2 regions of the Fictibacillus sp. S7 genome follow, and region 1 is predicted to be linked to the other one. Evidence: riboswitches for the same ligand, from Rfam matches in the RefSeq annotation. Region 1 holds a riboswitch; the other holds the start of a gene.
The links. A riboswitch is a leader RNA that binds a small molecule or an ion and turns the genes downstream of it on or off. The one in region 1 is predicted to bind cobalamin.

Region 1 (14,548 bases):
CGATGCTTTGGGAGAATGCGTTACTTTATATCGCCTGGCTATATAACACGTGGAAAGGCGAAAACCATCCTTCTGAAATTCATGAAAGGTTGATAGACGACTACCAATTTCTTATGGAGCAGGCGCAAGGCTTTCACTTTGGAACAGCCTCCAATCCTTTCATCGAATTGGCTGCCAGATATGAAGACCATCAATTTCAGCAGCGAAAAACATGCTGCCTGTACTACCGGACAGACGGTGGCACTTGCTGCAATACATGCCCATTAAAAAAAGCCGACTGATCTTCTGAATATCAGCCGGCTTTTGTTTGTATGATAAGTATAATGGGTATCACAAGAATAAAGAGATTGAAGGAGGGCATTATTTTGGTCATCATCTGGATTAGCATTGCAATTGTTGTCGCAGCATTGGTCTTCCTTGGAGTCTATGCTGTTAAACTAATGAAATCAAGCAAATCAACCATCGAAAACTTAAACCGTACCACTCAGCTGATGCAGGCGGAAGTAAATGACGTCACGAACCAGACCGCACTGCTCAATCAAAAAACCGAGTATTTGAAATACGACGTCTACAATAAAACACAAAGCATCAAAAGTGTAGGAGAATCTGCAAAGGAATTAAAAGAGAACGCGACGGAGTTGTTTAAAACCGTAAAACGATAATGGCCGCAAGCCCAGTCCAGAGGCTGCGGCTTTTTACATGTTTAAAGTTTTACAAGACCGTCTGCAATCCGGTTATAATCTTCGATGAGGCTTTGGACCACCTGCTTTGCCGGCCTTCTTTTGGCCAGCGGGGCACCCTGCCCTGCCCATAGGGACATATACCCTTTTTCTCCCCGGCTGGCAGCAGCTTTCCTAAGGCCGGAAGTCAATGCATTTTGAATGGGATATGGAGGAAGGTTGTCAACCGCTGTCATCTCTTCCATAAAAATATTTGTAATGCCTCTTGCCATTTTGCCCGAAAACGCTTTGGTCAGCCTCATATCCGTTTCCTTCGATTCCAGCACGGCTTCTTTATGCAAATGATGAGCTCCGCTTTCTTCTGCTGTTAAAAAAGCGGTACCCAGCTGGACAGCGCTTGCCCCAAGCGCCAAGGCGGCAGCCATTCCCCTGGCATCCATGATCCCGCCGGCGGCTAATACTGGAATAGAAACCGCATCAGCAATTAAGGGAATCAAGGTCATTGAGCCAATCAGTGCCTGCTCTTCGCTTCCAAGAAATGTCCCTCTATGGCCTCCTGCTTCACTTCCCTGGGCCGAGATGGCATCGATGCCTACTGCTTCGAGACGGACCGCCTCTTCCACGGTGGTGGCAGTGGCAATCGTAACCACGCCTTCTTGTTTCAGCCTGTCGATTATTTCTTTGGTCGGCGCATTGAATGTAAAACTGATGACTGGTACTTTCTCTTCCATTACCACATCCAGCTGGTCCTCAAAATGAGACGTCCATCCGGTAAACCTGGACGACTTCTCCATTCCCAGCCTTTCTTTAAATCCTTCGAGTGTTGCTTCCATTTTTTCAGTCTGATCTCTGTCAAACGTAAATTCCTCCGGCAGAAAAAGGTTGACTGCAAAGGGCTTGGCCGTCATTTCCTTGATGCTCTTGATTGCGGCTTTTACGTCGTTGGGCGCCATATAACCCGCTCCCAACGTACCTAATCCGCCGGCATTGGAAACTGCCGCTGCCAACTCCGGCGTTGCCGGGCCACCGGCCATTCCAGCCTGCACAATAGGATATCGAATGCCGCACAGTGAAGTAAAAGATTGATTCATAGCTACACCGCTCCATCCTTATTTTTTTGATATGTACTTCTCCAACAAGTGTAACAAAAAAACATGCATACTGTCCGCATGTTTACGTTTTCATTCGGTTGAACTGACGATAGACCTGCTCAATCACCCGCTGGATATTCTCCTGTTTGTATCCGCATTCCCTCATGGCTCTGGAAATACAGTCGGCCACCTCCTCTTTTTCTTGTTCCCTTCTCATTCTCATAAGCACCTCATTGATTTTTTTGTTTCTCGCCAGCTCATCCATTCTCCTCACCCGCCCGCTTTTTTTTGATAAATGTATGACCATAAACATAGAAAAAGACCCTTGAGACAGGGCCTTTCTACGAGCAGTATGATTTATTTTTTTCCTTTTCTTACTTTAAGGACGATCAAAATGAAAAGGATGACAATGGCGCCAATGGCAATCCCCCTCGTAAATGGAGCGGCAATCGTTTTAATGTCTTCCCAATTGCTTCCCAGCTGGCTTCCCAGATAGATAAATAAAATCGACCAGGGAATGATAGCCAGCAACGTATAGATCGTGAATTTAGAAAATGACATTTTTGCAATGCCTGCGGGAATTGAAATGGCATGCCGGACAACAGGAATGAAACGGGCAAAGAAAATGACACCATTGCCGTATTTCTCAAACCAGCTTTCTGATAAATCGATCTGTTTCTGACTGATCAGGATATACCTTCCGTACTTTTCCAAAAAGGGTCTTCCGCCATAATATCCCATCCAATATAAAAACAACTGGGCGATGGTTCCTCCGATTGTTCCGGCAATAACTGAACCGGCAAAACTCAGATGTCCCTGCGAAATGAGATAGCCCGCATACGACAAAACCAACTCGCTTGGAATAACCTCTACCATAAGACCAAGCGCAATTCCGAGATATCCAAGCCCCACAATCCACTCCAAAAGTGACAGTACCATTTCTTTCATTGCATTTACCTACTCTCTGTATAGTAATAGCTTGTCCGGTATTACCGGCTGCCCAGCACGAACCCAGCCAACGCAGCCAGTATGCCGACGATGTAACTCAGTGCCAAATATAGAATCAGCACGTCCCATTGCTTTTTTCGATATAATTGAATGTTCTCCAGCTTAAGTGTGGAGAACGTTGTGAATGCCCCCATAAATCCTATTCCAAAAAACAGTCTGATAGAATCAGAAGGTTCCATTCCAGTAAGCCATCCAAGCAAAAAGGAGCCTGTAATGTTCACAAACAACGTTGCCAGGGGAAATGCAGTAACAGTATGTTTTTTCACCCATTGGCCAATTCCGAAACGGAACACAGCGCCAAAAAATCCCCCCGCAGCCACAAGCAACATGTGAGTCACAATGCGGTCCCTCCTTTGGCGACTCTGCTTCCTAAACGAAAACCTGCCCAGCACATGAAAAGTCCGCCGATTAAACTGAGCAAGATGTAAAGAAGAGCCGTAGCGGTCTGTCCGGTTTGGAAGAGCTGAATGTTTTCTACACTAAAGGTGGAAAACGTGGTAAACGAACCGATCAGACCCGTACCAACGACCAGGGATGTATACGGATTTGCGGATGAGCGTCTCCCGAGCCGGAACGTAAGATAACCAAGCGCAAATGATCCGGCCATGTTGGTCAGGAAGGTAGCAAGCGGAAATCCGCCTCCCGAGATATCACTCACCGCAAGGCCCAGTCCATAGCGCAGAAGCGCTCCGGCCATACCTGCAATCCCAACCCATATATACAAAAGCACAAGCTTTCAATCCTTTCTTTATGCGCGCTCATTAAACAAAACAGACTCCTGCAGGAAGTCCTGCAGGAGTTCAATATCTCCGTTATTCAGTTTATCATGTTTACTTTCAGGAGAACAATAATCAATCATGTTTAAAGATCGTCAAATCCATTTGCATCCGATACCTTTGTATATTGCCGGGGCTTTTGTTCGAAAAAATCACTCTTGCCGCTGTCCACATGCTCGTACGCCCTGATCCATTTCATCGGATTTTCCCTGAATCCCTGGAACGGCCGTTCTACCCCGAGTTCATTCACTCTTTTGTTGGCCATAAATTTAATATACGCTTCAAGCTCCGGCATGTTCAGTCCGGCAAATCGGTCACCGATGATGTAGCGGGCCCACTGTATTTCCAGCTCTGCCCCCTTTTTAAAGGTTTCCTGTACGAAACGCTCCGTTTCTTCATTGTCCAATTCCGGTACTTCTTTCTGCAATTCTTTAAAGATTTGGCAAAACAGCCGGACGTGAAGCTGTTCATCACGATTAATATAATTAATCATCGTGCTCGTACTCATCATTTTTTGGTTTCGCGCCAGGTTGTAGAAAAAGGCAAAGCCCGTATAGAAATTCAAGCCTTCAAGGACAACATCATAGACAATCGATTCCATAAATGTTCTCGATGTCGGATTTTCCGTAAACCGCGTATATCCCTCTGCTATAAAATCATTTCGTTCCCGCAGTACTTTATCATGCTTCCAGTACTCAAAGATTTCATCCTGCTTCTGCTTGTTTACAAGGCTTGAAAGCACATAGGAATAGGACTGGTTATGGACGACCTCCTGGAAGGAAAGCACAGTCATCAGCGCTGAAAGGCTTGAATCGGTGAGATACCCGGCAGCCCTGGAAGAATAGTCGGTTTGAATGCTGTCCAGAAAAGCCAAAAGCCCGATAATTTTGTTAAACGTATCCTTCTCCTCGCCGGAAAGCTGCTGATATTGCTTTACGTCGCCGGACATATTGATCTCAAACGGAGTCCAAAAATTAGCCAGCATATTCTTGTACATCGGATAAGCCCAACTGTACCGGACATCATCCCAGTTCAGTACGTTTGAACTTCTGCCATTCAGAATTCTCGTTGATGCATTCGGGGCTGTTACATCGTATAATTCTCGTTTGCTTAATGTTTTCATCCTTATCCTCCTAGCTCGAACAGCTTTCACAGTCTTCAAGTTCCGAAACAGATGTTGACCGCGTATAGTACGTGGTCTTCAGCCCTGATTTCCAGGCGGTCATATGAAGATCCAGCAGCTCTTTTGCCTTGATCGTACTCTTCACATAAAAGTTAAAGGAAATCGATTGGTCCACATGCTTTTGCCTTGCCGCATTTTGTTTAATGCTGAAATGCTGATCCACTTCATACGCCGATTTATAATACCAGTTCGTCAGGGGTGTCAGGTCGGGAGCGGTAACCGGAATTTTAAAATCCTTTTTCTCTTCTGAGTACTCTTTTTTGAAAATGGGATCCACAGAAGCAGTTGAATTCGCGATCAGGCTTGTTGTCGCATTCGGTGCAACCGCCAGCAGCCAGGCGTTTCGGATACCCGAAGCCTGAACCTCTTCCTTGAGCTTCAGCCATTTTTCAGATTGGTAGCCTCTTTGCTCAAAATAAATCCCGGTCTCCCAGTCAGACTCTTCAAAAGCCGGGTAGGAGCCTTTTTCTTTTGCCAATTCATTGCTGGCTTTGATGGTCAGGTAATTGACTTTTTCATACAATTCATCATTATATTGAACCGCTTCTTCCGATTCCCAGCGGATACCTTCAAGAGCCAGAAGATGATGAAGGCCAAACGTGCCAAGTCCGATTGCCCGGTACTTTTGATTAGTGAGCACGGCCTGCTTGACTTCAATACGGTTTTCGTTCAGATCAATCACATTATCCAGCATCCGGACTTGAATCGGAATAAGGCGTTCAAGTACATCCGCCTTTACAGCCCTGGCAAGAGAAATGGAGCTTAAGTTACAAGTTACATAATCACCGGGCCGTTTGGTGATAATTATCTTTCCATCCTCGGTAATCTCTTCTTCCACGGTTGTGGCTGACCCGTTTTGCGCAATTTCGGTACACAGATTGCTGCAGTAAATCATCCCTTCGTGCTTATTTGGATTGGCACGATTCACCGTGTCCCGGTAGAACATGTAAGGCACACCTGTTTCGAGCTGGCTTCTCATAATGCGTTTGAAAATCTCGATTGCCGGCACAACATCATAGCCGCCGGACCCCTTTTCACCAAAATATCCCTGATCTGCAGCGCGGACACATTCCTGGTACTTTTGACGGAAGCTTCCTTCTCCAGGCACTTCATCATAATAGTCATCCAGTTCATAACCCATTATCTTTTTGACCATGTAGGGATCAAACAGATACCAGTCATCCCGAGCTTCTGTTTTTTCCATAAACAAATCCGGGATGCAAAGGCCGAGAAACAAATCATGCACCCTTTGCCGTTCGTCCCCATTGTTCAGCTTGGCATCAAGGAATGAAAACAAATCCTTGCCAAACACATTATAGTAAATGGCAATTGCTCCCTTTCGCTGGCCCAGCTGGTCTACACTGACGGCGGTCTGGTTCAGCAATTTCGCCCATGGAATGATTCCGGAGGAATTTCCTTTGAATCCTTTGATCTCGGAGCCGAGACTTCTGATTTTACCGAGATATACGGCAATCCCCCCGCCCCCTTTGGAAAGAGTGGCTGCATCGGTTGTAGAATCATAGATTCCACGCAAGCTGTCCTCCATCGTATCAATGAAGCAGCTGGACAGCTGTCCATAGCTTTTTCCTGCGTTCGCCAATGTCGGTGTGGCAACGGTCATGTAAAGGTTCGACATCGCCCAGTATGCTTCTTTCACCAGGCCGAGACGCTTTTCTTCAGGCTCCCTGGAGAGCAGTGTCATCGCAACGATCATAAACCGCTCCTGTGGAAGCTCGTACACGCCGCCTTCATGTGAATGAGCCAAATAACGGTCTGCCAGGGTCCGAATGCCGATATAGGTAAACTTATGATCCTGATCCGGATTAATTACGCTCTCAAGCTCGTTGATTTCGGCGCTGGAATACATTCGCAGGAGGCTGCTGTCGTAAATCCCCATTCCGGTCAACTGCTCAATTAGTTCATACAGTGACCCATAAGGTTGTCCGGATTCATTGTTTCTGTTCTTTGCTGCCTCCCGGTACAGCTTTTTCAGGTGGATTCTTGCTGCTACATAGGTCCAGTCTGGCTCTTCCATGGAAATATTCTCAAGGGCATAAAGAACCCCCATGTTCAGCATCTTTTGTGTGGATTCCTCCTGATGGGCAAAATAGGTGACTTTTTCTATGTATTCATTTCTGTGCCTCAGCTGGGGAAATTCCTCTAAAATCTCCTGGAGTTCACCAATTATCTGCTGGACTCTTGAAATATCTGTAGCCATTTATAGCTCTCCTCTCTTTTCAAACAAAAATAAAAGGCCCATCCATTGGATGAGCCCAAAAACGACACGTAGTATGTAAAAAACAAAAAGCAGATTGGTGCCGCTTTTGTTTCTCACTCCCCGAAGAATCAAAACCGTGAAACAAATGGCAGGTCTACTGGCTACTGCTTCATCCTACTCCGGACCTTCCCATGTAAAAGCCACAGCTTTGTGCGCGTTCTTTACACAGTGGATCTCCGTTTCGTCCACATGACAGTTGCGGGGACAGCTCCGGACTTGCACCGGATTCCCTATTAAGTCTTTAACAGACACCTATTGTTTCATAATACTATATTTAGTTCCTTAAATCCTACTTTCACACTAAATATAGTAATTGTCAATACCTTTTCTTTATTTATTGTTATCCCAGATGGTACGTGCACAATATTTTATAATATCCCTTCGCCGGATAATGCCGATGAAATGGCCGTCATCATCCGTTACAGGTATAAAATTTTGGTCGGTTGCAAGCGTGATTAAATCTTCCATATTTGAATTAATGGAAACCGAAATATTATTCACCCGCTGCGGTACATCCTTTAACTTTGTTTTCACTACGTCATGGAAACCAAGATCAAAAGCCTCTTTCAGTTTCCACAGCAAATCCCCCTCTGTCAAAGTCCCGACATATTGTCCCTCCTCAGAAACGAGGGGAACAGACGTATATTTGTGATACGAAAGCTTTTCCAAAGCCTGCCTAATGGTCGATTCAGGATTCAAATATTTTACCTCATCTTTAGGCAATAGATAAAAAGCGATGTTCATGCTGTGATCTCCTTTAACCCTTAATTGCAGCTGTTCATTATATACTATAGCAAAAAGGATGGTCTTCTTTCACACAAAAAAAGCCCTGAGAAGGACTCTTATGCTTTATTTTTATTCCCACACTAAGAAGGTGTTAAACTTTTTTACCCGGTTCTATGACAGCATCCTGTTGATAGAGCCAGCTTTTATACTCTTCTTCAAGTTCGGATAATGGCGATTCCAGCTCCTTGCTGATCCCGGCCTTTTTAAGCATCTGAATCAAAAATTTTTTTCTTTCTTCAATCGCTTTCCGCAATATCCCGCCCATCTGAAACCTCCCGATAAAGCGTTTTCATAATCTAGTATACGTAGCTGCCGAATAAAAAGTTTCAGCGTCTGTCACGCTTAACTAAATTTATTGGCAGCTGTACCCTTTTATGACATGAGATAGGCAGAACAAGGAAATGATCTGTTACTTAGGCAAATCTTTATTGATTTCTCTTCGAACATGTCCGATTTCAGGAAGGATGAGTTTCTTCATGGCCAAAGATACCGCGCCGGATGATCCAGGCATTGCAAAAACAGCGGTGGAATCAATGACGCCTGCAACGGCTCTGCTCATAATTGCCGCAGAACCAATGTCTTCTGTATAACTCAGCATGCGAAATAACTCTCCATATCCCGGTATTTCCTTCGTAAACAGGGGCTCCAGCGTTTCGATGGTTACGTCCCGTTTGGCAATTCCAGTTCCCCCGTTGATCAGAATAACCTCTACGTCTTCTGCCTGGCAGCCTTCAAGAACAGCGGACCGAATTTCATCTACTTCGTCTTTTACAATCGCATACTGCGAAACGCTGTGTCCATTTTGAACGAGTTGATCTGTTATTAAGATGCCGCTTTTATCGGTTTCCTCAGTCCTTGTGTCACTCACTGTAATCACTTTGCAGCTTACTGATGAAGGTGATTCTTTTTTATGTTCTTCAACACTCATTTCATATCCCCTTTCCGCCATTCTACTTCTTTTTTCTTTTAATCAGCCATACCGCAATGGCAATGACGATGACGACAATAACGATAAATAACGGGGCAGATGAATTGGTTTTGCTTTCTGCTTTCTCTGCTTTTTGTTCTGATTTTTCCTTTTGTTTGGTTGCTGGCGCTTTTTCAGTGTTTTTTTCTGGTTCTTTTTTCGCTTCTTTCTTTTCTTCCGGTTGATCTACGGTAAAAGTAAATCCCTTTTCAATCACATGTCCATCGGCACCAATGATTTTATAATCCACGTTATATTTTCCGTTTTCAAACGGATCCGGTGAAGTGCCCGTCAAAACCCTGTCGTTTACAGCTGTTTTAATATCTACCGGTTTACCATCTCTAGTTACTTTCATGGTGCTTAAATTTTCGATTTTAGTTTCAAACGTTAAAGTGATCTTATTGAGATCTTCTTGGACTACATCGCCCTCTTTCGGATCAGAGGATTCCAGACCGGTGTGTGCAGAGACACTGGAAGCAGTTGAGAAAAAGAAAATTGCTGCCAGCAGCCATATGTATTTTTGCATGTGAACTCTCCTTTTGTGTGCTTGTCATACCTTATATACTGTACAGTAAATCCAAAAAAAAGACCACTCAGATCCAGTAATCTGAGTGGTCTTATCGGACTTATGCCTGATTAGGGCTTAGCAAAACGAGCATGCACAACCTATGATTATTAACAAAATGAACAACACCACAAGAAGAGCGAATCCATTTCCACATCCGTGTCCAAATGACATTTTGTTACCTCCTCTTTCGAGATATTTATTTAATGATCTACATCCATAACATATGATGCGGCCGGGCTATGTGAAACAGTACAAGAGTCTATTTTTTAAAAACAAATCCATGGAATTCCTGATCTGTTTTTAGCGCCCTTTTTTGATGCTTATCCGCATTTGTCCATACATAAATGACAAGACTCCATATACTGTAAGGGAAATGTTGGAGTTTATAAAAAAGGAGGTAAATACTATGGGATTCGTTGCAGGTGGCAGTGGTTTCGCCTTGATCGTGGTACTGTTCGTACTTCTTATCATCATTGGCTGTGCATGTGCGTTCTGCTAACAAACGAACAAGGAAAAGATGCATTTCTTTTCCTTGTGCATTGATGAACTACGATTAACGCAAATCTTTTTCCAATAACCCAAAACCCATTTTTAAAGCACTGAGCGATTGCCCAGTGCTTCTTTTTGTTGTTAATCGTTATTTTCTTCCGTGTTCTTTGTTTTTTCTTTGAGCCCCCAGTAGGTTTCGAGGGCGCGCTGGCCAATGTGCTTATTGACTGCCTGTGTACCGCTATAGGGAGAGGCGTCAGGAACAATGATTGCATAGGCAATTTCCGGATCATCGAAAGGCGCATAGCCGACGAGCGTCAAATTATCCTTATCAGCGATAAAATTCCCGTTGCTGTCATATTTCTTCACCTGTGCCGTACCTGTTTTACCCGCAGGATTATGGTACTTCGGATTATTACCAAAGTACGTTGTCGCAGTCCCGCCGGGCGAATGGTAAACCTCCCAGAATCCTTCCTGCACCCGTTCGATATAGCTTTTATCCATATCCAATTCATTCAGGACGTTCGGTTCAAAGCGTTTGACGAGCTTACCTTCCAGATGATTTTCCGTTTGAGGCTCACGAATCTCCTTAACAAGTCTTGGCTGTACGCGGTATCCGCCATTCGCAATCGTGGACACATATTGCACCATCTGGATGGGGGTATACGTATCAAACTGACCAATTCCCATATCTATCATATTACCGAGCTGGTCGGTGTAGCCGCCGTTATATCCTGTAGATTCGTTTGGAAAGTCAATACCCGTTTTGACTCCCAGACCGAACTGGCTGAAATAATAGCGCATCACGTCAAACCCAAGATAACGGTTGTCTCCATAAAAGCTTTTTGAACTGTAACTGAATTTACCGAGGCGCATGACAATATTGTACATATAGACATTGGATGATCGCTTCAAAGCGGTCAAATCATTGATGCTGCCCATATTCGCATGCGACTTTTTCGTCAATGATCCAAATTTCAAAGGAGCGTCATAGATGTATTCCCCAGGATGAATCACCCCTTTGTGAAGTCCCGTCAACACGGTTGCACCCTTGACAGCTGAACCCATTTCATAGGCATCGAACAAAGCACCATAAGAATCATTCACAAATGATCCATTCTTGTCCATCTTTTTCCCGGCAATGGAATAGACTTCTCCCGTTTTCGGGTTCATCATAACGATGTAGGCAGACCTCATCATTTCATTTCCGCGGTCAGCCCTGCCTTTCCTTATTTCTTCTTCCAGAATTTTTTCCATCTTTTCCTGCAGATCCATATCGATGGTCAGCACCAGATCTTTTCCGCGTTTGCCTGGGATGACTTTGGGTTCACCCAGCGTTTTTCCTGTTTTGGGGTTGGTAAGAAAGATACTTCTTTCTTTCGTTCCCCTCAGGGTCTCCTGATACTGTGCTTCAAGACCGCTGACACCAACCTGGTCTGTCAGGTCATAATTCATGGCACCGAAATATTCCTGCTGCTCTTTGGGCATTTGTTTCACGCGTCCAAAAATCGTTTTCAGCGAATCTCCAAACGGATAGGTCCTGTCGGCATCCGGCATGATATCAATGCCCGGCAGCTGATTCAGATTCTCGGAAATGATGGAAATTTCCCGATCGGTCAGGTTCTTCTTTACCGGAGAAGCAGAATAGGCATACCCGGCGTCCATTTCCCGTTTGATCGCAAGTATTTCCAGATCTTTTTTGGTAAGTGTATGTAAATCCTCCTTGGTGATCCGCTCAACCAGCAGCTTGTACTCTTTTTCATTGTTTAATTTTTTGATTTCAGCCACAGTGAGCCTTTCCTTCAGCAGTTCTGCAACCCCGTTCTTTACGATAAAAAAGTCCTTTTTATCCCGTTCCGGAATTTTTTTGCTGTCGACCTTTATGTGCTGTGAGAGCCATTTCGCTACCCAATAAGTATCCTCGGGCTTCGTGCTGCTCGTTTTGGTATAAGTCAGTGTGAAATAGGGCTTGTTATCCACAACAACACGCTGATACCTGTCCAATATTTTCCCGCGGGGCGCCTCTTTCTTTGCTTCCTCCTTTTTAATGGCTTCGGATTCCTGCCTCTTTTCCTCACCATTAACAATCTGAAGTACGCCTAGACGAAGAATCAAGATGGAAAAAAGTAAAAAAACTGCAATGAATAAGATATTAAGCCGAAAAGGGAGATGATTCTTTTTCTTTTTGGTTTGTGTCTCCATCGATCTGTCCTCCCAGGATATTTTTACAATAATATTACAGAACCTTCCACTCATAGATTACTAAATATTAATAGGAATTCCAAGTTTTTCATAGGAATTTCTTTCTAAAAAATATCCGTTCAACGTAATATTCAGCCTATTGCTTCGATTCATATAATTTGCTATATTAATAACCCTGTTCGCAAAAAACATGATAAAGGAGGCAGCGGATGGTTTATTGGCATCTTTTTCGAAAAAGTTTTGCCTGCAATATGCAATATCGTCTTTCACACTTGATCAACAATGCTGCATCGGCGATCTTTGGCTTCGTGTATATTGCCATTTGGACCGGTGTCCTGACGGGCAAAGAGCAAAAAAGCCCGTACAGCATATTGGACATGACATATTATATGGGTGCCAGTCAATGCATCTTGTGGATGACTGTCTTTCTGACTGCAGGACTGGGAATCCAGCTCGGTGTCCGGAACGGCGCCATATCAATTGAACTTGCACGGCCGGTCAGCTATTATTTTTATGTTGTATCCCAGGAGGCTGGAAGAATCGCCTACAATGCCTTATTCAGAAGCCTCCCCATTGGACTGATTTTCTCAATGACAGTTGGTTTTTATGTACCCTCCCACTGGACCACGTTTGGTTACAGCCTGCTTTCCCTTCTTCTCGCCATCGGCATTTCACTGAATATCTTTTATTTGATTGGCATCAGCTCTTGCTGGACCACAGAAATATCATGGGCTCATTTTATTATTCTCACCTTAATGTTCTCTCTTGGAGGACAAATGGTTCCGCTTACGTTTCTGCCTGAATTTCTGTCCCAGCTGGCAAAGTGGCTCCCTTTTGCCGGTGTCGTATATTACCCGGTTCTTATTTTCCTGGAAAAAGCGGATCATTCGGTACTGCTTTTGCAAGCGGGATGGCTGCTTGTTCTTTTTTTCGCAAATCATTGGATAACCGCTGCCGCACGGCAAAAAGTCGAAATCCAGGGGGGATGAAATTGAAGCTATACATAAAACTTGTGAGTGCGAGCATCCGCTCCCGGATGCAGTACAAGATGAACTTTGTTTTTTCCATGGTCTCCTACGGAATTGTTATGATGATTGATTTTTTGATGCTCGCTGCTATATTAAACCGTTTCAATGAAGTCAAGGGTTGGAATCTGTATGAAGTCGGCATTCTTTACGGCATTTCTTCTGTCTCGCTTTCCCTGTACCGAACCGTCGCTCCTGAAATTCATGAGTTTGAAAAGTATATGATTGAAGGGGAATTTGATAGTTTGCTGATCCGGCCGGTATCCCCTCTTGTGCTGTTGCTTTCAAAGAACCTCGACCTTTCAAGAATTGGAGGGGCCCTGCAAGGAATGATCATCATAGCTCTTTCGCTGTACCACGTCAGCCACACACATTCCATCACGCTACTGCTCATTTATCTTCCCGTCATCCTGGTATGCGGTTGGGTGATCTCGTTTTCGCTCGCTTTAGTGACGGCAACCATTGCATTTTGGACCCAGCGGATTAAGGATTTTCAAACGTTCACCTTGTACGCCCCCTTTTATGCCGCTAATTATCCAATGAACATTTATCCCGGTTGGCTGAAATTTATTTTTTTCACTGTCATCCCTGTGGCTTTTATCAATTATGTTCCTATGCTGTTTTTACTGAACAAAAGTGGAAACATCTATTATCTGCTCCTGCCCGTTCTTGTGGCATTATTATTTTTTTATTTGGCATTGGCTTTTTGGAACTTTGGAATCCGTTTTTATCATAGTACCGGAACATAAAAGGAGGAGATCTTAAATGATTGAAGCTAACCAGCTTACAAAAAGCTTCAAGATGTACCCGTCAAAACGCGGAATCCTGAACAGTATGCGTTCTTTATTTTCCGCAAAGTATGAGATCAAACATGCGGTGGATGCCATTTCATTTAAAATAAATGAGGGGGAATTTGTAGGCTACATCGGTCCTAACGGTGCAGGCAAATCCACAACGATTAAGATGCTGTCAGGAATTCTTCATCCCAGTTCAGGAACAGCTACTGTTCTAGGCATCAACCCACAAAAGGAACGGAAACAGCTTGCCCGGAACATCGGAATCGTTTTTGGACAGCGAACTCAGCTATGGTGGGATCTCCCCGTTAAAGATTCGTTTGAAATCCTGAAAGCGATGTACAGGATTAGTGAACAAGATTACCGGCTCTTTTTGAAGAAGTATGATGACATCCTTGAAATCGGCAGGTTTCTTGAAACTCCTGTCAGAAAGCTGTCTCTTGGCCAGCGGATGCGCGCTGATCTCGCAGCAGCCATGATTCACAATCCATCCGTCCTCTTTTTGGATGAACCGACCATTGGCCTGGATGTAGTAGCCAAGAAAAACATCCGGGAATTCCTGAAAGAAATGAACAGGTCTCATCAAAAAACCATTATTCTGACCACACATGATATGGATGATATTGAACAGTTATGCAGCCGAGTAATAGTGATTAATCAGGGAAAAACCGTACTGGATGGTTCTTTGGAACAGCTGAAAA
Region 2 (5,848 bases), 770 kb from region 1:
AGGTTGTACGAAAGAGCCCGCTGGGCGATCCCATTGCTTTTCGTGTCAGCCAGACAACCATTGCCCTGAGAAGGGAAGAAAGTTCGAAGATTCAAGGGGAGTTGATGAATCGTGACTGAAACGTACCGGATCGCACTGGCCGGAAACCCAAACACGGGAAAAAGTACATTGTTCAATGCATTGACCGGATTAAAACAGCATACGGGGAACTGGGCTGGAAAAACCGTTTCACTTGCTGAAGGAACATTAAGCCATAAGGGGAAAGACTACCGGCTGATTGATTTGCCTGGAACGTATTCCATCTTCTCGAACTCCCGGGATGAGGAAGTGGCAAGAAATTATATTGTATTTGAAAAACCGGATGTGACACTTGTCGTGGTGGATGCAACCTCTCTGGAACGGAACCTGAACCTTGCTCTGCAAATACTGGAAATGACTCAAAATGTAATTATTTGCATTAATTTGATGGATGAGGCAGAAAAGAGAGGCATCTCGATCAATGAACGATTACTGACCCGCCGTCTTGGTGTTCCTGTCATAAAAATTTCAGCCCGGAACAAAGCGGGATTTCCCATGTTGCTCGACACCATCGAGCGCCTGGCAGAGGGCAAACTTGTATGCGAACCCGCGCGGATGACATACGACGAAGACATTGAAACAAAGATCGCTTCATTGGAGCCCCTTGTGGCTGATCTGGTGGAAGATCGCATCTCTTCCCGCTGGGTGGCTTTGCGCTTGTTGGATGGGGATGAATCTCTGCTGGATGAGTTGAAATCAAGGCTGAAGGTAAAGGAGGGATCGTCATGAATACAGAACTGGCAAGTTCAGGTTCTAGAGGAGATTTGAATGCTCTCTATGAAAAGGCACAGCAGCTTACATCACCAGATCTTCGTGATAAAATTGTGGGCAGCCTTTATCAGGAAAGCAAGCGGCTTTGCGAGGCGGGTGTTCATCATTCAAACACCAAACGTGATCGGCGAACGGAGAAACTGGATGCTGTTTTCACCTCTCCCATTTGGGGCTTTCCAATCATGATGGTCATGCTAGGCATTGTTTTTTATCTTACAATCGCCGGCGCCAACGTTCCATCTGACATGATTGCCCGGTTTTTCGGATGGCTCGAAAACTACATTACAGCCTTTTTCCAGTGGATGAGTGCTCCGGATTGGCTATATGGTGTTCTCGTTTTGGGTCTTTATCGCGGCACCACCTGGGTCGTAAGTGTGATGCTGCCGCCGATGGCAATCTTTTTTCCAACGTTCGCTTTGCTTGAAAACTATGGATATTTACCGAGAGTAGCGTTCAATATGGACCGCATCTTCAAAAAAGTGGGCGCACACGGCAAGCAGTCCCTGACGATGGCGATGGGGTTTGGCTGCAATGCTGCAGCAATGATGTCTTCGCGGATTATTGAATCACCGAGAGAGAGGATGCTTGCCATCCTAACCAACAATTTTGTACCATGCAACGGCCGTTGGGGAACACTGATTGTGCTGGCTTCCCTCTTTATGGCGGCAGGATATACAGGTGGAGCCAAGTCCCTTGTTACAACGTCGGTCATTGTTGGCATTGTGTTGTTTGGGATTCTTGTTACCTTTTTGGTCTCCTGGGTATTATCAAAGACGGTTCTCAAAGGGGTGCCTACCCACTACACACTCGAGCTTCCTGCATATAGAAGGCCAAAATTTTGGGAAACGGTCATCCGTTCATCACTTGAGCGTTCATGGGCGGTACTTCTAAGGGCTGTTAAGGTCGCTGCGCCAGCAGGTATACTGACTTGGGTGCTGGCTAATGTTACGGCTGGCGACACAAGCGTTCTTATGCATATCGTCAATTTCCTGGATCCTTTTGGACAGATGCTGGGGCTCGACGGCTATATTCTGATGGCATTCCTGATCGGGCTGCCAGCAAATGAAATTGTCCTTCCCATTTTGATTATGGGATATCTTTCTACAGGGGCACTGACAGAGGTTGATAACCTGGGAGATTTGAAACAAATTTTCGTAGACCAGGGGTGGACGTGGCTCACAGCATTGAATACGATGCTGTTTTCATTGCTTCATTTTCCATGCGGAACGACTCTGGTCAACATTTATAAAGAAACAAAAAGCATAAAATGGGCATTTTTGGCTTTTCTCATTCCAACCATGATCGCCATTTTCGTAACATTCGTTATTGCACAAAGTGTGAGAATGCTGGGATGATATAAAAACCAGGACCGTATGACCGGTTCTGGTTTTTCCTATATCAAATTCTTTAAAGAATTGTTATGATAAAAAAACAATTACATAAAATTTATGAGTGCTCAAGACCAAAAAGGTTGAGAGATAATAGGGAATCCAGTGTAATTCTGGAGCAGCCCACGCTACTGTAAAACCAGTTAAACCGGTAAGCCAGGAGACCTGCTTATAAATCTTGATTTCTGTGTCTTCGGTGGGAAGAAAGGGATAGTGTACGTTAGATCAAAACCTTGGCGCCTGCAGTCAAGGTTTTTTGTTAAATTGGAAGGGAGAGAAAAGGATGAAAAACCATTGGAAAAATGCCCGTATTCCGGCAATCGATGAAAAGATGGGAAGTGCTGCACAGACCTACATTCATTCATTAACAAAACCGGTTGGCAGTCTTGGAAGGTTGGAAGCTTTGGCGGTGAGTCTTGCCTCTATGACGAAAGAACGTTTTCCAATTGTATTTCCGCCGGGTGTTCTGATTTTTGCTGCTGACCATGGCATCGTTTCAGAAGGAGTGTCAGCCTATCCCCAGGAAGTAACGAGCCAGATGGTGCGTAACTTTTTGAATGGCGGAGCTGCAATCAACGTGTTCAGCAAACAAATCGGTGCCAAGTTGAACATCGTGGACATTGGAATAGCCGCTGATATTGACAGCCAGACCCTGATTTCCCGAAAAGTACGTTATGGCACGGCCAATTTCCTTGTGGAAGATGCAATGACCCGGGAGGACGCCGAGCAGGCTGTGGATGCGGGGTATCAGACGGCAAACGAAATGATAAAAAGTGGAGTAAAGTGTCTTATTCCAGGTGAAATGGGGATTGGCAATACGACGGCGAGCAGTGCCGTAGTCGCGGTGGTGAGCGGTGAAAAAGTCGGAACACTGGTTGGGACAGGAACCGGCATAAAAAAAGAGAAGCTGCAGGTCAAAAAAGAGGTCATTCAAAAGGCGCTGGAGCTGAGGAAACCGAATGCGGATGATCCGGTTGATATTTTATCCAAAGTGGGAGGGCTGGAGATTGCCGGAATGGCTGGAGCCATGCTGGCAGCATCCTCAAGCAGAATTCCCATTTTGGTGGATGGCTTTATCGCGAGTACGGCTGCCTTAATCGCAAAGATGATCTGCAGCCGTTCTGCTGATTATATGATCATGGGTCATCGCTCGGTTGAACCCGGCCATACGATGTTGATAAAGCTGCTTGAAAAGGAACCGATTCTGGATTTAGGCATGAGGCTGGGTGAAGGGAGCGGTGCGGCGGTTGCCTTTCCCATTCTTTTGTCTTCCTCACTTATGATCAACGAAATGGCGACATTTGAGACCGCTCAAATATCCGCCAAGAGCCAGGAAGGAGAAACACGCCTTGTTTACAAATGATGAAAAAGAAGCTGTCTATAAAGTCATTGCTGCTCGAAGGGATGTCCGGAGTTTTTTGCCGGACCCTGTTCCGGATGAAGCCGTTTATTCTATATTACAAGCAGCCCATCAAGCTCCGTCTGTTGGTTTCATGCAGCCATGGAATTTTATTCTGGTCACCTCCGAAGAAGTAAAGAATCGTTTGGCATGGGCCGCCGACAAGGAAAGAAGAGCCCTCGCCATACATTACGAAGACGATTCGCGGTCATCCATGTTTATGAATCTGAAAATAGAAGGAATAAAAGAAGCACCTTTAACGATTTGTGTAACTTGTGATCCTACGCGGGGCGGCTCTCATGTTCTGGGCAGAAATTCAATTCCTGAAACCGATAGGATGTCCACGGCTTGTGCTATCCAGAATATGTGGCTGGCATCCTGTGCAGAAGGATTGGCCATGGGCTGGGTCAGCTTTTACAAGAAGGCAGATATCCGTGATATTTTACATATTCCACCCCACATTGAGCCAGTGGCGCTCCTTTCCCTGGGATATACGGAAGATTATCCGCAGAAACCCATTCTCGAAACGGCGAAATGGGAAAACAGAAAAGAACTGGATTCCTTGATTTATTCTGACCGGTGGGAAGGATAAACAGGAAAGGTAACCTGTTATAAAAGGCAACCACCAAGCATAATCATAGACATGTGCAGAAAACATATGAAGGAAGGACTGCCGTATGAGTGAATACTGGGCGGAAAAAGCTTTGGTTAAATTCCAGTCTCAGTTTGATCAAAATACGACCTACAACATAAAGAAGAGCCAAAGATTGTCCGGCAGCTCAAAGATATGGAAGTATATGGATTTCGCCAAGTTTGTCGGTATGCTTTATCAAAAATCGTTGTTCTTTCCGAAACCGTCCCTTTTTGTGGACAATCATGAAGGCAGTTATTCTGCCCTGGACGTAAATAATATCCTCAATGATCCGCTGTCTTACCTTACCGTGCCGGTGGATGAAAATCTCTCAAAAGCCGAGAAAAGAAGACAACTCCATGAATATATCAAGCAGATGCATGATTATGTCGGGGTCAATTGCTGGCATTTGAACGAAGAGGAATCAGCGGGGATGTGGAACCTGTATTTGAAATCGGATGAAGGAATTGCCATCTGTTCCACACTTGATAAGCTGTTTACCAGCATCAATGACAAACGCTTTCGGACATATGTCGGGCAGGTTCAATACATTAATTTTAATTCGGAAATGGCCAGTCTGAACCCCTATGAAACGTTATTCTATAAACGGAGGTCTTTCAGCCATGAAAATGAAATCCGGCTGCTTGCCTTCGATGATCCAAATCATCGGAGATTCAATCATAAGGACGGGGCCTATGTCGATTGCAATTTACACACGTTAATTGACGAAGTGTATGTGTCTCCCACCAGTCCGGAGTGGCTGAAGGAAGTGGTCCAGTCGGTGCTTGAAAAATACAGGCTTCCGTTTAAGCCGGTGATCAAGTCTTCCTTGTATGAAAGTCCCTTCTATTAAAAAAGACAGCATTGGCTAAGCCGATGCTGTCTTTTTGTTGCCTGTGGGCTTTTTCGTTATAATGGAGGTTGAATATATTCTTTGAAATCTAGTACATAAGTGGTTTGATGCTTAAATCTAAGGAGAACCTATGCTAGCAAACATTTGGCCGCCAATCTATTTGTCCATTACCGTTGCGGCTTCCGCATGGATCATTGTTATACTGTCAGGCGTACTGCTGGGGAAGGCAATGGCAGGCAAGTCGTTTAAAGGGAAACTCATTATTGAAACACTGTTAATGCTTCCTCTCGTTCTTCCTCCAACCGTCATCGGGTTCCTTCTCATTATTGTCTTTGGAAAACGAAGTCCGGTTGGCCAATTTATAGAATTATTGTTTCAGCAGCCTGTTATTTTTACCTGGTGGGCCGCAGTGCTTGCCTCGAGTGTCGTTGCCTTCCCGCTCATGTACCAATCGGCAAAGACCGGGTTTGAAGCCGTTGATCATGATATTGAGAATGCCGCCCGTGTGGATGGAGCAGGGAAATGGAATGTTTTTTTCTTTATTACAATTCCTCTTTCCTACACGTCCATTGTTTCAGGAGCCATATTAAGCTTTGCGAGAGCGCTTGGAGAATTTGGAGCAACCTTAATGTTTGCAGGTAACATCCCCGGGCGCACGCAGACCATTCCGACCGCAATCTATCTTGCCATTGATTCAGGCGACATGAAGGAAGCCTGGATTTTGGTTC

Region 2: it holds a riboswitch for cobalamin, as region 1 does, so the genes downstream of both, cobT (nicotinate-nucleotide--dimethylbenzimidazole phosphoribosyltransferase) here and DMO16_RS07755 (ribonucleoside-diphosphate reductase subunit alpha) in region 1, are expected to answer to the same signal.

What each region holds. Positions count from the first base shown of each region.
Region 1 is NZ_QJKL01000001.1:1,524,815-1,539,362, forward strand. It holds gene DMO16_RS07715 (IucA/IucC family C-terminal-domain containing protein) at 1-281, shown strand, start outside; gene DMO16_RS07720 (DUF948 domain-containing protein) at 366-662, shown strand; gene DMO16_RS07725 (NAD(P)H-dependent flavin oxidoreductase) at 704-1,771, opposite strand; gene DMO16_RS07730 (hypothetical protein) at 1,854-2,036, opposite strand; gene DMO16_RS07735 (DedA family protein) at 2,129-2,719, opposite strand; gene crcB (fluoride efflux transporter CrcB) at 2,761-3,108, opposite strand; gene crcB (fluoride efflux transporter CrcB) at 3,114-3,509, opposite strand; gene DMO16_RS07750 (ribonucleotide-diphosphate reductase subunit beta) at 3,641-4,678, opposite strand; gene DMO16_RS07755 (ribonucleoside-diphosphate reductase subunit alpha) at 4,689-6,956, opposite strand; cobalamin riboswitch at 7,087-7,287, opposite strand; gene DMO16_RS07760 (CBS domain-containing protein) at 7,347-7,760, opposite strand; gene DMO16_RS24170 (hypothetical protein) at 7,894-8,067, opposite strand; gene DMO16_RS07765 (MogA/MoaB family molybdenum cofactor biosynthesis protein) at 8,212-8,730, opposite strand; gene DMO16_RS07770 (copper resistance CopC family protein) at 8,753-9,295, opposite strand; gene DMO16_RS07775 (YjcZ family sporulation protein) at 9,413-9,508, opposite strand; gene DMO16_RS07780 (YjcZ family sporulation protein) at 9,744-9,836, shown strand; gene DMO16_RS07785 (peptidoglycan D,D-transpeptidase FtsI family protein) at 9,968-12,028, opposite strand; gene DMO16_RS07790 (ABC transporter permease) at 12,238-13,017, shown strand; gene DMO16_RS07795 (ABC transporter permease) at 13,014-13,802, shown strand; gene DMO16_RS07800 (ABC transporter ATP-binding protein) at 13,819-14,548, shown strand, end outside.
Region 2 is NZ_QJKL01000001.1:2,302,421-2,308,268, reverse strand. It holds gene DMO16_RS11820 (FeoA family protein) at 1-119, shown strand, start outside; gene DMO16_RS11815 (FeoB small GTPase domain-containing protein) at 112-807, shown strand; gene DMO16_RS11810 (nucleoside recognition domain-containing protein) at 804-2,204, shown strand; cobalamin riboswitch at 2,283-2,424, shown strand; gene cobT (nicotinate-nucleotide--dimethylbenzimidazole phosphoribosyltransferase) at 2,521-3,600, shown strand; gene bluB (5,6-dimethylbenzimidazole synthase) at 3,587-4,228, shown strand; gene DMO16_RS11795 (DUF2971 domain-containing protein) at 4,314-5,120, shown strand; gene modB (molybdate ABC transporter permease subunit) at 5,251-5,848, shown strand, end outside.